4 regions of the Ensifer sp. ENS06 genome follow, and region 1 is predicted to be linked to each of the others. Evidence: predicted binding sites of a transcription regulator. Region 1 holds the regulator's gene; each other region holds the start of a gene.
The links. The regulator LexA, encoded in region 1, represses DNA repair genes until DNA is damaged. The targets are predictions, from matches to a motif close to TGTTCNNNNTGTGTTCNG.
Positions count from the first base shown of each region.

Region 2: ruvC (crossover junction endodeoxyribonuclease RuvC) is a predicted target of LexA. The motif match lies at 2,160-2,177, and genes of this name have one in related genera.
Region 3: recA (recombinase RecA) is a predicted target of LexA. The motif match lies at 2,131-2,148, and genes of this name have one in related genera.
Region 4: dnaE (DNA polymerase III subunit alpha) is a predicted target of LexA. The motif match lies at 1,041-1,058, and genes of this name have one in related genera.

Region 1 is NZ_JACVBC010000001.1:1,783,368-1,786,980, reverse strand. It holds gene IB279_RS08880 (hypothetical protein) at 1-14, opposite strand, end outside; gene IB279_RS08875 (hypothetical protein) at 132-764, opposite strand; gene IB279_RS08870 (hypothetical protein) at 1,088-1,384, shown strand; gene lexA (transcriptional repressor LexA) at 1,621-2,343, shown strand; gene IB279_RS08860 (hypothetical protein) at 2,432-2,773, opposite strand; tRNA gene IB279_RS08855 (tRNA-Cys) at 2,974-3,047, opposite strand; gene IB279_RS08850 (thermonuclease family protein) at 3,200-3,613, opposite strand, start outside.
Region 2 is NZ_JACVBC010000014.1:107,522-111,134, forward strand. It holds gene ruvB (Holliday junction branch migration DNA helicase RuvB) at 1-823, opposite strand, end outside; gene ruvA (Holliday junction branch migration protein RuvA) at 920-1,537, opposite strand; gene ruvC (crossover junction endodeoxyribonuclease RuvC) at 1,604-2,116, opposite strand; gene IB279_RS30835 (LLM class flavin-dependent oxidoreductase) at 2,287-3,288, shown strand; gene IB279_RS30840 (HAD hydrolase-like protein) at 3,299-3,613, opposite strand, start outside.
Region 3 is NZ_JACVBC010000002.1:95,608-99,220, reverse strand. It holds gene IB279_RS09585 (pseudouridine-5'-phosphate glycosidase) at 47-976, opposite strand; gene IB279_RS09580 (carbohydrate kinase family protein) at 1,008-1,955, opposite strand; gene recA (recombinase RecA) at 2,275-3,363, shown strand; gene alaS (alanine--tRNA ligase) at 3,595-3,613, shown strand, end outside.
Region 4 is NZ_JACVBC010000001.1:1,402,814-1,406,426, forward strand. It holds gene IB279_RS06920 (DUF5680 domain-containing protein) at 1-252, opposite strand, end outside; gene IB279_RS06925 (hypothetical protein) at 336-905, opposite strand; gene dnaE (DNA polymerase III subunit alpha) at 1,323-3,613, shown strand, end outside.

The DNA of each region.
Region 1 (3,613 bases):
AGCAATCTACGCATGCAAAACCCCCGTTTGCCCGCATTTTGATAGGTCCCCGCATCGCTGTCGAGGGTGCCTAGCCGATACCAGGCAATATTTTAGGAATATTCACCTCTCCGCGGCAAGCGGACTGCCCATCACATGGCGAAAGGATCTTTCGATGACTTGGTCTGGCCGCCGCCGGCAAAGGGATCGTTGTTCGGCGCATTGCCGCCGGCGCCCGCAAAGGGATCGTTCGCCGCTCCCTGACCGCCATTCGGGATCAAGGCGCTCACCGCCTCCTGGCACTTGAACATCTCGCTTACCGCCTTCATCGAATCACGCAGGCTGAGGCTCGCGACGACGCGCCCCTCGAAGGCCAGCGCCAAGGTGTTCTTGCGAACGAATTCGGTAAAGAAGTCGGTGTTGGAAAAGTTGACGACAAGGGCCTTGGCGCCGGTCAGATCAACACCGAACGCAACGGCCGGCCACTGACGACCACGGTCGAGCTGCAAGGCAACATCGTATTCCCGCTGCGGCTCGATGGATTTCCATTCGGCATTGCCGATCGAAAGAAACGCCAGGTTCGTCGATCCCCGCGGATAAAAGCCGATACGAAGGATAGCGCCGGCGTCATAGCTCGTCGCCGCGTAACACGAGCCTCCCAGGGAAGGATCGGATCCCACCGTCCAGGCGTTGATCCGTTTCCAGATATTCGAACGCCCTTCTTCGGCAGACGCCGCTCCAGCCGTGAGCAACAGGCCGAGCACCACCAACGACAATCTATGCATGCAACCACCCCACTTTCCACGCAAAGTTATCTTTTTTTAGAGGCCTGTCGAGACGGTGAAGGCCCTTCCCCGCAGGGATTTTTGCGCGCCCCAGGCCCGATGCGAAAGCTGGCAGCTCCGATGCATTCTCCGCGCCGGTCCATGAAGAACGGCCGAGACGAGGTTGAGATGGAGCGGCTGGCGCAAATCAGCCACAGCCTGCGGGCAAAGAGCTGTTGAACATGGCAGAGTGATCGCCATGCTTGCTGGACTTCGGAACGAAAGCGCGGTTCACATCGTTTACCAACCCGTAGTCCCACCCCTTCATCAAGTGGACGATCACCGTGCTTGCCGCCCTGCTTCTCGCTTCGATAGTCGCATCGCCCAATATGCCTGACGTCAAGCTCAGTGCCGCGACGGTGGATGAACTCCAGACCGATTTCGAACGGGCCGTGCCGTGCCATCAGATCGATGGACGCAATGTTTGGAAGGGCGCGCTCGCGTTCTACATCCAGTCCTTCGTTTATGACGGCGATACGCCCGTTGCGACCGATGCGGCCGACGCAGTGCTTCCGGAAGACAACAGCGCCGAGACGGTGAAGGAGTTCGAAGACGCCTGCTCGGCCTCGCAAGCGACTTAAGTCTCTCCGCGAAGAGAGCCGCGATTCGTTCGAATCACGCGCGCGACCGGCCTGCCCGGCGCTGTTTTGGGACGCAACCGTCGCCGAAAACCGCCCCGCTCCCGCAAAAGTGACCAATCGACCCCCACAGAAGCAGCCAGTTGCCTGAATTCACGGAATTTTAGGCACTTGCGGAACACATATGGAACAGATAGTGTCTGTTCTTGATTTGTTTCACGCCTCTGGAGCGACGTGCCATGCTGACCCGCAAGCAACAGGAATTGCTTCTGTTCATCCACGAACGCATGAAGGAGTCGGGCGTACCGCCGTCTTTCGATGAAATGAAGGATGCGCTCGACCTGGCGTCGAAGTCCGGCATTCACCGTTTGATCACGGCGCTCGAAGAACGCGGGTTCATTCGCCGGTTGCCGAACCGGGCGCGCGCGCTCGAAGTCATCAAGCTTCCGGAAGCCTACGCCGCCGGCCAGCAACAGCCGCGCAGAGGCTTCTCGCCGAGCGTGATCGAGGGCAGCCTCGGAAAGCCGCCGGCCGCCGCTCCTGCCACGCCGAAGCCGGCGCCGGTCGCCGAAAGCACGTCTGTTTCCGTCCCGGTGATGGGGCGCATCGCTGCCGGCGTGCCGATCTCGGCGATCCAGAACAACACCCATGACATTACCGTTCCGCTCGACATGATCGGCAGCGGCGAGCATTACGCCCTCGAAGTAAAGGGCGATTCGATGATCGAGGCCGGCATCTTCGATGGCGACACGGTGATCATCCGCAACGGCAACTCGGCCAATCCCGGCGACATCATCGTGGCGCTCGTGGACGACGAGGAAGCGACGCTGAAGCGCTTCCGTCGCAAGGGCGCGTCGATTGCGCTCGAAGCGGCCAACCCCGCCTACGAGACGCGCATTTTCGGACCAGATCGCGTGAAGATCCAGGGCAAGCTCGTCGGGCTGATCCGCCGCTACCATTGAATTCCAGGCAGAACGCCGAATCAAAAGAGCCTCGCCACTGAAAGTGGCGAGGCTCTTTCCATTTAAGGCGACCTGAAATCCAGATCGCTTATTCGTGGATCGTGTATTCGCCGAGTTCGCAGAGATCCTGCGTGTCCTCGGTCGTATCGAGGGCCGAGCCTTCCTCGAATTCGAATCGCATGTCGTATTTGCAGACGTCCCGCCCGTCGGCAATCGTGATCTCCATGCTCTCGCCGGGGTTCAGGACCTGCCGACCGAAAACATCGTCTTCCCATTCATTGACGCCGACCGGCGACGTATAGAAATTCGTCAGTACCGCGCCGGTGTTGTTCTTCAGCTGGAAAACCAGGTCGTCCGCGCGCGCCTCAATAGCGGTCGCAGCAAAACACGCCAACGCCGTCAGGATCAGTCTCTTTTTCATTGATGCCATTGCCTCCGTTCTTAATGTTGACGGACGCTACCGATGCGGTTGATCTCAGCGGAGTCATCGTTCCCCCTCTACCGAATTCACCGAAGCGATAAGATCCGACGGAGGCATAGGAGACGTGGCTTGCGCGGACGTGGGGTCGCGAATATTACCGCGCTGCCCTAAGGCAGAACGTCAAACCAAACTTCACGAGGTGAGATTTTTGGAGGCCTCGCCCGGAATTGAACCGGGGTACAAGGATTTGCAGTCCTCTGCGTCACCACTCCGCCACGAGGCCTCACAGCTCGGATAACCAAGCGTTGGCGCGGATTTAGAATGATTGCAGAAAAACCGCAAGAGGCATTTTCTGAAAAACGCGCCGTCGAATTGCAGGACGGATACTTTCCACAGAACGATCGACGATGTCCGCCGATCGTCTCCCAGGTGATCTCAGCACCAGGGCGTCGGGCGCCCTTCCCACGGCCGCACGAGCCCCTCGGAAACGAGTACACGTCCAAGAGATTGGTCACCGCGTGTGACCAGGCGCAGTTTCTCGCCGGCCTTGGCATCTGATCGCCCTCCCGCCGAGATCAGCCTGAAGTCGCCTGCATTCAGCAATTCGCGCAGGCGCTGCTTGGCGTAGAAGCCGCGCGAACGCTCCTTGTCGCAGCTTGCCTGGCGGATTCGCGGTGCATCGACATCGGCGACGCGGATCGTCTCGCCATGGAAGACGAAGGTCGCGCCATCGATCACGCAGTTGTCGTTGCGAATGCCGCAAAAATAGAACTGATCGGTACGGATGGATGCCGTCTTCACCTCTTCATTCGGCCGCACGAGAGGGGTTGGCGGCGTGACGCCGACATT
Region 2 (3,613 bases), on a different contig from region 1:
CGAAGTTCTGCGCGATCATGAAGAGGTAGCGCCGGTCGAGCTGGTCGAGGCCCATATTGTCGACGAGCAGCCGCGTCAGCGCCTCGTCCGCGAGCTCCTTGGTAACGGCTTCGGCACGCGCCACTTCGGCGAAGTCGCGCACCCGGCGCAACAGCCGGCCGGCGATGCGCGGCGTACCGCGGGCGCGGCGGGCGATCTCGCGGGCGCCGTCGTCGGTCATGCCGAGGCCCATCAGCCGGGCGCCACGCCGGACGATCGATTCCAGCTCTTCGACCGTGTAGAAATTGAGCCGCACCGGAATGCCGAAACGGTCGCGAAGCGGCGTCGTCAGAAGCCCGAGGCGGGTGGTTGCCGCCACCAGCGTGAACTTCGAAAGGTCGATCTTCACCGACCGCGCCGCCGGGCCTTCGCCGATGATGAGGTCGAGCTGGAAGTCCTCCATCGCAGGATAGAGGATTTCCTCGACGGCCGGATTGAGCCGGTGGATTTCGTCGATGAAGAGCACGTCGCGCTCTTCGAGATTGGTGAGCAGGGCTGCGAGATCGCCGGCCTTGGCGATCACAGGGCCGGAGGTCGAGCGGAAATTGACGCCGAGCTCCTTGGCCATGATCTGCGCCAGCGTCGTCTTGCCGAGCCCGGGAGGGCCGACGAAGAGCACGTGGTCCAGCGCTTCGCCGCGGTTTTTCGCCGCCTCGATGAAGATCTTCAGGTTGGCGCGCGCTTCCGCCTGGCCGGTAAAGTCATCCAGCGTCTGCGGGCGCATGGTCGCATCGAGGTCTTCACCGCGCTTTTCCGGCGTTATCAGGCGTGCGGCGTCAGTCATGCGTTCGTTCCATTCGGTCGGGCAGCTCAGCGCTGCAACCCGTCATCATGCCGGGCACGATGCGTTCTGCCTTCTGTGCCCGGCCAAGGCAAGCGTTCATCGCGCCAGTTCTTTCAGGCCAAGGCGAATGAGCTTGGCGCTGTCGCCGCCTTCGCCGCCGTTCTTCAAGGCCGCCGCAACGGCATTGGCCGCCTGGTCGCGCGAGTAGCCGAGATTGGTGAGCGCCGAAACCGCATCGGAAACCGGCGCGGAGGCGACGCCTTCGCCAAGCTCCTGCTTGAGGCCGATCGAGGCCGACATCTCGCCGGCGAAGGACGGCGCCTTGTTCTTCAGTTCCGTGACGATGCGCACCGCCACCTTGGGTCCGACACCGGGCGCACGGGAGACGGAGGTCTTGTCCTGCAGCGCGATCGCATTGGCCAATTCCCCCGGCGTCAGGGTGGAAAGCACGGCCAGCGCCACTTTCGAGCCGACCCCCTGCACGCTCTGCAACAGCCGGAACCATTCCCGCTCCAGTGCCGTCAGGAAGCCGAACAGCTTCAACTGGTCTTCGCGCACATACGTCTCGATGAAGAGCACCGCCGCCTCGCCCGCCGATCCGAGCCTGGACAGCGTGCGCGCCGAACAAAAGGCAACGTAGCCGACGCCATGCACATCGAGCACGACGTGATCCTCGGCGATCTCGTCGATGGTACCCTTCAATTTGCCGATCATGTGGCGTCTCTCGCGGTGGGTTCTGGATGGTCATCGGACCATCGGAAATTATCGTGTCGGGCGCAACTACGCCATCAATGCGGCAAGCCGGCTCGTCACCGATTGCCGGTTGTGGGCATGGCAGATAGCGATCGCCAGTGCGTCCGCCGCATCGTTGCCCTTGAACTCGGCCTTCGGCATCAGAACCTTCAGCATCATGTGGATCTGCTGCTTCTCGCCATGGCCGACACCGATCACCGCCTTCTTGACCGCGTTCGGCGCATATTCGGCGACCCTGAGGCCTGCGCGTGCCGGTACCAGCATGGCGATGCCGCGCGCCTGGCCGAGTTTCAGCGTCGCTGTCGCGTCCTTGTTGACGAAGGTCTGCTCCACCGCCGCCTCGTGTGGCTGATAGCTGTGCACCACCTCGGCAAGGCCGTCATGCAGCTGGCAAAGTCTGGAGGCGAGGTCCATGTCGCCATCCGACGTCACCGTGCCCGAGGCGACGAAACGCAACGAATTGCCGAGCGTCTCGATGATGCCCCAGCCGGTACGACGGAGCCCCGGATCGATGCCGATGATGCGAATCGTGGTCTGCATGAATTTCACCCTATGATGTCAGTCCGGACGCTGCCAGCAAAAAGTGAACAAAACAAAAACATACGCACAGTTGAGGCGCGGCCTCAGGTTTTCTTCGGCACCGCCCTTGGATTGAGGAAAATTGAGCTTACATAGCCTTGCATCAATTTCTCTCAATAAAGGCCTTTGCCATGGCGACTTTCTCCGTCCTCGATCTTTCCCCGATCACTGAAGGCGGCAGCGTCGCCCAATCGCTGGAGAATTCGCGCCGTCTGGCCCAGGCGGCCGAGGAGAACGGCTACACCCGCTTCTGGCTGGCCGAACATCACGGCATGAAGGGCATCGCCAGTGCGGCGACCTCGATCGTGATCTCGCACGTGGCGGCAGCGACGAAGACGATCCGTGTCGGCTCCGGCGGCATCATGCTGCCGAACCACTCGCCGCTTGTCATCGCCGAACAGTTCGGAACGCTCGCCGCCCTCTACCCCGGCCGCATCGACCTCGGCCTCGGCCGTGCGCCCGGAACCGACATGCGCACCGCCCAGGCCCTCCGACGCAACATGGAGGCGAGCGGCAACAACTTCCCGAACGACGTCGTCGAACTGCAGGCACTGCTCGGCCCCGTCGCCGAGGACCAGAAGATCATCGCCGTACCCGGCGCCGACACCAATGTGCCGATCTGGCTGCTCGGCTCAAGCCATTTCAGCGCCCATCTCGCCGGCATGCTCGGCCTGCCCTTCGCCTTCGCCTCGCATTTCGCGCCGGACATGCTGCTCTCGGCGCTGGAGATCTACCGCGAGCGCTTCACCCCCTCCGAGACCCTTGCCAAGCCGCAGGTGATGGTCGGCGTCATGGGGGTTGCCGCCGATACGGACGAGGAGGCGAACTACCTCTTCACCTCCATGCAGCAATCCTTCGTGGCCCTGCGCCGCAACGCGCGCGGGCAGTTTCCGCCGCCGGTCCAGTCGATGGATGGGCTTTGGAGCTATGACGAGAAGATCTTCGTCGACCATTCGATGATGTATGCGGTGGTCGGAGGGCCAGAGACGATCCGGCGCAAGATCGGGGCGTTCCTCGAGCAGACAAAGGCCGACGAACTGATCATCTCCATGCCGATCTTCGACATGCAGGCGCGGCTGAATTCGCTTCGCCTCTTCGCCGACGCCCAGCGCGATCTCACCAAGGCGGCGTAAAGCCGGCCGATCAGATCGCCCCGAAAGCGGGTGCGATCTCTTCCAGATTGGCAAAGAACCGATCCGGCCCGAGCCCTTGCAGGAAGACCGGGTCGGCATAGCCCCAGCCAACCGCACCGGCCGCCACGCCCGCCTTTCGCGCCGCATCGATATCGCGCGCCTCGTCGCCGATCGCCAGGATGCGAGCCGCATCGAGGCCGGAGTGCCGGATCGCACGCTTGAAGTGCTGTGCCTTGCCGAAAAGCGCGGCACCGCATTCGAAGAGATCAACCGTCGCTGCCGCCTCGCCGAGTGCGGCGCGAATACCTTGCTCCGCGTTCGAACT
Region 3 (3,613 bases), on a different contig from region 1:
GCGCTTGCGGGCCGGGCTTCTCAATTTCTCGCCGTTTCTTACCGGATTACTTCACGTTCAACGCGACGGCGATCTCGCCGGCAAGCCGGGCATTGTTCTCGACCAGCGCGATGTTGGTCTCGAGGCTGCGGCCCTCGGTCATTTCGAAGAGGTTGCTGAGCAGATAGGGCGTGACCGCCTTGCCGGTGATCTCGTCGTTCTCGGCATTGTCGAGCGCCCGGGCGATGTAGATCTCCATCTCTTCGCGCGGGATCTCGGCAGCTTCCGGAACCGGATTGGCGACCAGCATGCCGCCTTCGACGCCGAGCAGCTCGCGCATGGTCTGGAAGTTGGCGATCGCGGCCGGGCTGTTCAGCATCAGCGGGCTCTTGAGGCCGCTGTCGCGCGACCAGAAGGCCGGGAAGATTTCGCTGTCATAGGTGACGACCGGAACGCCGCGGGTCTCGAGCACTTCGAGCGTCTTCGGAATGTCGAGGATCGCCTTCGCGCCGGCGCAGACGACGATGACACCGGTGCGGGCGAGTTCATCGAGGTCGGCGGAGATGTCAAAGGAGAGCTCGGCGCCACGGTGCACGCCGCCGATGCCGCCGGTCGCAAAGACGCGGATGCCGGCGCGGGCAGCAGCGATCATCGTCGCGGCGACGGTGGTCGCGCCGGTGCGGCGCTCGGCGATCGCGAAGGCGAGATCGGCGCGCGAGACCTTCATCGCGCCCTGGGTCTTGGCCAGTTCTTCGAGCTTGGCATCGTCAAGGCCGATGTGCAGTACGCCATGAATGACGGCGATGGTCGCCGGCACGGCACCCTGTTCGCGGATGATCGCTTCAACGCTGCGGGCCATGTTCAGGTTGCCCGGGTAGGGCATGCCATGGGTGATGATGGTCGATTCCAGCGCCACGATCGGCGCGCCACGCGCCTTGGCGGCTGCGACCTCGTCGGAATATTCCATCGGCAGGAAGGGGGAAGCGGGTTTGGTCATGGTCTTTCCTTGGGAGTTCTGCTGGCAAATGTCATGACAGCATTTGGGGCGTGGGCACAAGGGCCAGCGCCTGTTCGAGATTGGCCGCGGACATCTCTTCGGATGCGGCCAAGGGAGAACGCAACGTTAAACCGGCGGCTGCGATGCCGTGCCGCAGGCAATCGGCGATATCGCGGCCGGCAAGGCGGGCGGAAAGGAAGCCGGAGGCGAGCGCGTCGCCGGCGCCGGTGACGTCGGCAAGGGCGGGCAGGGCCGGCGGCACGACGACACAGGCGCTGTCGCCCTCGAAGGCAACGACCGTACGGCCGCCCCGGGTCACGACGCCGCCGTTGATGCCGAGACCGCGCAAAAGGGCCGGCCATTCTTCCGCCTCGGCCGCCTCCTTGCCGGTCAGCGCCCGCGCCTCGGATTCGTTCATGAACAGGAACGAGAGATGCGAGAGGCACGGCCGGTAGCGGATGACCTTGGCCGGCGAAACAGCGATGCCGGCGACGAGGCGGCCGTTGCCGGCAGCCGACTGGGCAAGTGCGGCGATCGTTTCTTCCGGCAGGTTGGCGTCGGTCAGCACCAGCTTGCTCGCGGCGATGACCTCGCGGAGCGCCCGCCGCTGCAACTGCCGTGGCGAGAACAGCCGGTAGAGCTCCATGTCGGCAAGCGCAATCACCAGATTGCCGTCGTTTTCGAGGATCGCCGTATAGCTCGGCGTCTGGCGGTCAAGAAAGGTGAGGGGACTGTCGATGACGCCAGCGGCGGCCGCGGCTGCGGTCACCATCTCGCCGGCCGCATCACCGCCGCGGGTGCTGATCATGCGCACGCTGTGGCCAAGCCGCGCCAGGTTGCGCGCGGCATTGAAACCACCGCCGCCCGCTTCTTCGAACCAGCTTCCCGGATTGCTCGATCCGGGCGCTGTCGTTCCCGATATACGGCCGCGCCTGTCGATATGCGCGCCACCGAAAACGGCGATGTCAGCTTGCGTCATGAATGTTCCTCTGCTTGGCCGCTCGGCCGAATATCTGTTGGCATCCTGCAATGCCGCGTCGCGAAGCGCCACGCGCCCAACCTGTCCAAAGTCTCATGCGCAGGCGAATCGGCCGAGCCTTGCCGGGCAGGTTCGAAGGGCTGGCGCCAACATTCGAAAACTCTGGTTTCGTTCCGTGAACAAGAATCGAACGTATCGTGGAAAGCTATTGTTTTTCAATGTGTTGTCGCGCTCTTGCAAATATGGAACAAAACATGTACAAAAACTCCTGCGGCGGCTTCATTGCCTCGGTAGCTTCAATAACCTAAAGGTGGACCAAATGGCACAAAACTCTTTGCGGCTCGTAGAGGACAAATCGGTGGATAAAAGCAAGGCACTTGAAGCGGCACTTTCCCAGATCGAACGTTCGTTCGGTAAGGGATCGATCATGAAGCTCGGTGGGAAGGACAGCATCATTGAGATCGAGACGGTTTCGACCGGCTCTCTCAGCCTCGACATCGCGCTCGGCATTGGCGGCCTGCCGAAGGGCCGCATCGTTGAAATTTACGGCCCTGAAAGCTCGGGTAAGACGACGCTGGCGCTGCAGACCGTCGCCGAAGCACAGAAGAAGGGCGGCATCTGCGCCTTCGTCGATGCTGAACACGCGCTCGACCCGGTTTATGCCCGCAAGCTCGGCGTCGATCTCGAAAACCTCTTGATCTCGCAGCCCGACACCGGCGAACAGGCGCTTGAGATCACCGACACGCTGGTGCGCTCCGGCGCGATCGACGTTCTCGTCGTCGACTCGGTTGCAGCGCTCGTGCCGCGCGCCGAAATCGAAGGCGAAATGGGCGACAGCCTGCCGGGCATGCAGGCCCGCCTGATGAGCCAGGCGCTGCGCAAGCTGACGGCGTCGATCTCCAAGTCGAACTGCATGGTCATCTTCATCAACCAGATCCGCATGAAGATCGGCGTGATGTTCGGCTCGCCCGAAACCACCACCGGCGGCAACGCGCTGAAGTTCTACGCCTCGGTTCGCCTCGACATCCGCCGCATCGGCTCGGTCAAGGAGCGCGAAGAGGTCGTCGGCAACCAGACCCGCGTCAAGGTCGTCAAGAACAAGATGGCGCCTCCCTTCAAGCAGGTCGAATTCGACATCATGTATGGCGAGGGCGTATCGAAGACCGGCGAACTGGTCGACCTCGGCGTCAAGGCCGGCATCGTCGAAAAGTCTGGCGCCTGGTTCTCCTACAACAGCCAGCGTCTCGGCCAGGGCCGCGAGAACGCCAAGACGTTCCTGCGCGACAATCCGGATCTCGCGCGCGAAATCGAGACGGCGCTGCGCCAGAACGCCGGCCTGATCGCTGATCGGTTCCTCGAGAATGGCGGTCCGGAAGCGGACGACGGTGACGAGCCGCCGGAAGCATAAGCCGCTCGGTCCACTGAGGTTACCAGAAAACCGGTCGTCCCGTGGGCGGCCGGTTTTTTGCTGGCGTCTGGACAGTCGGATATGTGAGCGATAAAAGCCTTTGGTTCCGGCGACCCAGCGCGTTGGAGGGTGCGGTCACCACGGGTGGCCGCAGGGTTTAGGGACAATGGCTTAGTGGCGCGGCGTGGGCCGTACCCGGGCCGGAATCGGTGCTTAAGAATAGGACGCAAGATGAGCGGCGTGAATGAAA
Region 4 (3,613 bases), 380 kb from region 1:
GTTTATGAGGTCAGGACGGATGATCCGGCCGAAGTAGTTCATCGCCCAGTGCGGCTCGTCATTCTGCCACACGGTCTCCTGGCCTGCGAAATCGGTCCCGCCGAAATAGCTGTCGAGGTAGCTCCAGCTATCCCGCTCGTAGCCGATGTCGTGGGAACCCGGGCGTGACGACGGTCGCTGCCCGCCGCCGCCGACATAGGTTTTTGATTTGGCTTCAACGATGAATTCTCTGAGTGCTTCGAGCGCGGCCATGATTGTTCCTCATACGTTCGCGCCGGAGGATGTCGCGATCCGCTGAAGTTGTAAAGAACAAATAGAGAACAATCGCCCGGTTATTACAGGCCGCACGCCTTCTGCCCGCGATCGTCGCTCCAGTCCTTGAGAAGGATGAGCTCGCCTTTCGCGGTGATTGGCTTGTCGTTCGATTTGCCCTTGCCCGTCAGCACGTTGAGGTCGCATTGCGCGGTGTTGTCCGGATCGAGCGTATCGTAGGACGAGTAGGTGTAGCCCGCCACGACGAAGTCGAAGTTGCGATAGGCGACCGTCAGCTTCTGTTCCCAGCGGTCGCGCCCGATGGCATCGTTCTGACTGGTGATGAGCAACGAGCCGCTCGGCAGCGCCTCGATCGACGGCGCTTGGCCGACGAGTTCGAACTGACCCCAGACCTTGTTCGGAATGGCCGACTTTAATGCCAGCGCGCCGTTGTCGCCGGTGAGGTAGAGATAGATGCCGTTGTCCTCGTCGCTGCCTTCGGCGGGTCGTACGATGAGCGCGAGATCCGGGCTCCCGTCCTTGTTCCAGTCGCCGGTCGCCGCCGAGACGATGCGGGCGGGGTCTATCGTCTCTGCTGCGGAGACGGTGGTCGGAAGCAGGATCAGCAAGGGGAGAATCAGGCGTGCAAGCATGTCGGAGCGCTCCGCGTGGTCGTTCCTCTTGATATGCGGGCGCCGCGCTTTCCTCAAGCGGCTCGTCGTCAGTTAACCTGCATTCGGGCGCGATGTTAACCATCGTGAACAGAATGCCTGTGCACTGCTTGACGCGTGAACAAAAATGGAACAAAGTAAAAACATAACGGAAAAGGAGCCATGTTATGACTGATTTTGTTCGTGACCTCGCCGCCTTCGCGTCGATGAGCCTGTTCATCGCAAGCATCTCTTTCATTGCGCTCGGCCTCTGAAGGCGGGCGTCAACATCTTCTCTCAAGCACCTCCGCAAAGCGTCTCATCCCCGTTGAATAAGGGGGACGACATGTCAGGGGAATCTGGACATGACGGGCGATAAACGGGATATCCTTCCGACTGGACAGGAATCAGGGTGCGACAATGGCAGACGACAGCAAGGCAGCATCGAGTGAGGCGCTCGGCACGGATCCGCAGTTCGTGCATCTGCGCGTCCACTCTGCCTTCTCCTTGCTCGAAGGCGCTCTGCCGCTGAAGAAGGTCATCGGCAAGGCGGTCGCCGATAACCAGCCGGCGATCGGGATCGCCGACACCAACAATCTCTTCGCAGCCCTCGAATTCTCGCAGAAGGCAGCCGGTGACGGGCTGCAGCCGATCACCGGCTGCCAGCTGTCGATCGACATGGAGGACGAGACCGAGGGGGATCGGCGCGGCCATGGGCATCAGCTCGCCAAGCTGCCATCGATCGTGCTCATCGCCGCCACCGATGACGGCTATACGCGCCTCGTCGATCTCGTCAGCCGTGCCTATCTCAGCGGCGAGGGCAGCCAGGCGACGCGCATTACGCGCTCCTGGCTTGGCGAATGCGGCACCGAGGGCTTGATTGCGCTGACCGGCGCGTCCGGTGGCCCGGTGGATATCGCCATGAAGGCGGGCTCCACGGCGCTCGCCGAAGCGCGTCTCGAAGCCTTGCATGATCTCTTTGGCGATCGGCTCTATATCGAGCTGCAGCGCCACGGTGGCCACGACCGGCGGCACGAGAGCCGGATGATCGAGCTTGCCTACAAGTTCGACATTCCGCTTGTCGCCACCAACGAAGCCTTCTTCCCGTCGCCCTCCGACTATGAGGCGCATGACGCCCTGATGGCGGTAGCGCACAACGCCATGGTGTCGGACGACAGCCGGTTCCGCCTGACACCGGACCACTATCTGAAGAGCCGCAAAGAAATGGCGGCGCTGTTTGCCGATCTGCCCGAGGCACTGGAAAACACGCTCGAGATCGCCCGGCGCTGCTCCTTCATGCTGAAGACCCGTGGGCCGATCCTGCCGCGCTTTACCGGCGCGACGGCGGATCCGGAGGAGGCCGAGCGCGCCGAGTCGGACGAACTGCGTCGCCAGGCGGAGGAGGGCCTCGAAGACCGTCTCGCGAGACTCGGTATGGCGCCCGGCTACACCCAAGAGGAATACCGCGAGCGCCTGGCCTTCGAATTGAGCGTCATCGAGCGCATGAAGTTCCCCGGCTACTTCCTGATCGTTGCCGACTTCATCAAATGGGCCAAGCAGCACGACATCCCCGTCGGGCCGGGCCGCGGCTCGGGCGCCGGCTCGCTCGTCGCCTATGCGCTGACGATCACCGACGTCGATCCGATGCGCTTCTCGCTGCTGTTCGAACGCTTCCTCAATCCCGAGCGCGTCTCGATGCCCGACTTCGACATCGACTTCTGCCAGGACCGGCGCGAAGAGGTGATCCGCTACGTGCAGCGCAAGTACGGTCGCGAACAGGTGGCGCAGATCATCACCTTCGGTTCGCTGCAGGCCCGTGCCGCCTTGCGCGACGTCGGTCGCGTGCTCGAAATGCCCTATGGTCAGGTCGACAAGATCTGCAAGCTGGTGCCCAACAACCCCGCCAACCCGACGCCGCTTTCCAAGGCGATCGAGGAGGAGCCGCGCCTGCAGGAAGAGGCCGAGAAGGAGCCGGTGGTCGCCCGCCTTCTCGATATCGCCCAGAAGATCGAAGGCCTTTACCGCCACGCCTCGACCCACGCCGCCGGTATCGTGATCGGCGACCGGCCGCTGTCGCAGCTGGTGCCGATGTATCGCGATCCGCGCTCCGACATGCCGGTCACCCAGTTCAACATGAAGTGGGTCGAGCAGGCCGGTCTCGTCAAGTTCGACTTCCTCGGCCTGAAGACGCTGACGGTGTTGAAGGTCGCGGTCGATTTCGTCAAGCAGCGCGGCATCGAGGTCGATCTCGCGAGCATCCCACTCGATGATCTGAAGACCTACGAGATGCTGTCGCGCGGCGAAACGGTCGGCGTGTTCCAGGTGGAAAGTGCCGGCATGCGCAAGGCGCTGATCGGCATGCGGCCCGACTGCATCGAGGACATCATCGCACTCGTGGCGCTCTATCGCCCGGGCCCGATGGAGAACATCCCGGTCTATAACGCCCGTAAGCATGGCGAGGAAGAGGTCGAGTCGATCCATCCGAAGATCGACCACCTGCTCAAGGAAACGCAGGGCGTTATCGTTTACCAGGAGCAGGTGATGCAGATCGCCCAGGTGCTCTCTGGCTACTCGCTCGGCGAGGCCGATCTTCTGCGCCGCGCCATGGGCAAGAAGATCAAGGAGGAGATGGACAAGCAGCGCGCCCGTTTCGTCGATGGCGCCGTCAAGAATGAGGTGTCGAAGCCGCAGGCCGACCTCATTTTCGACCT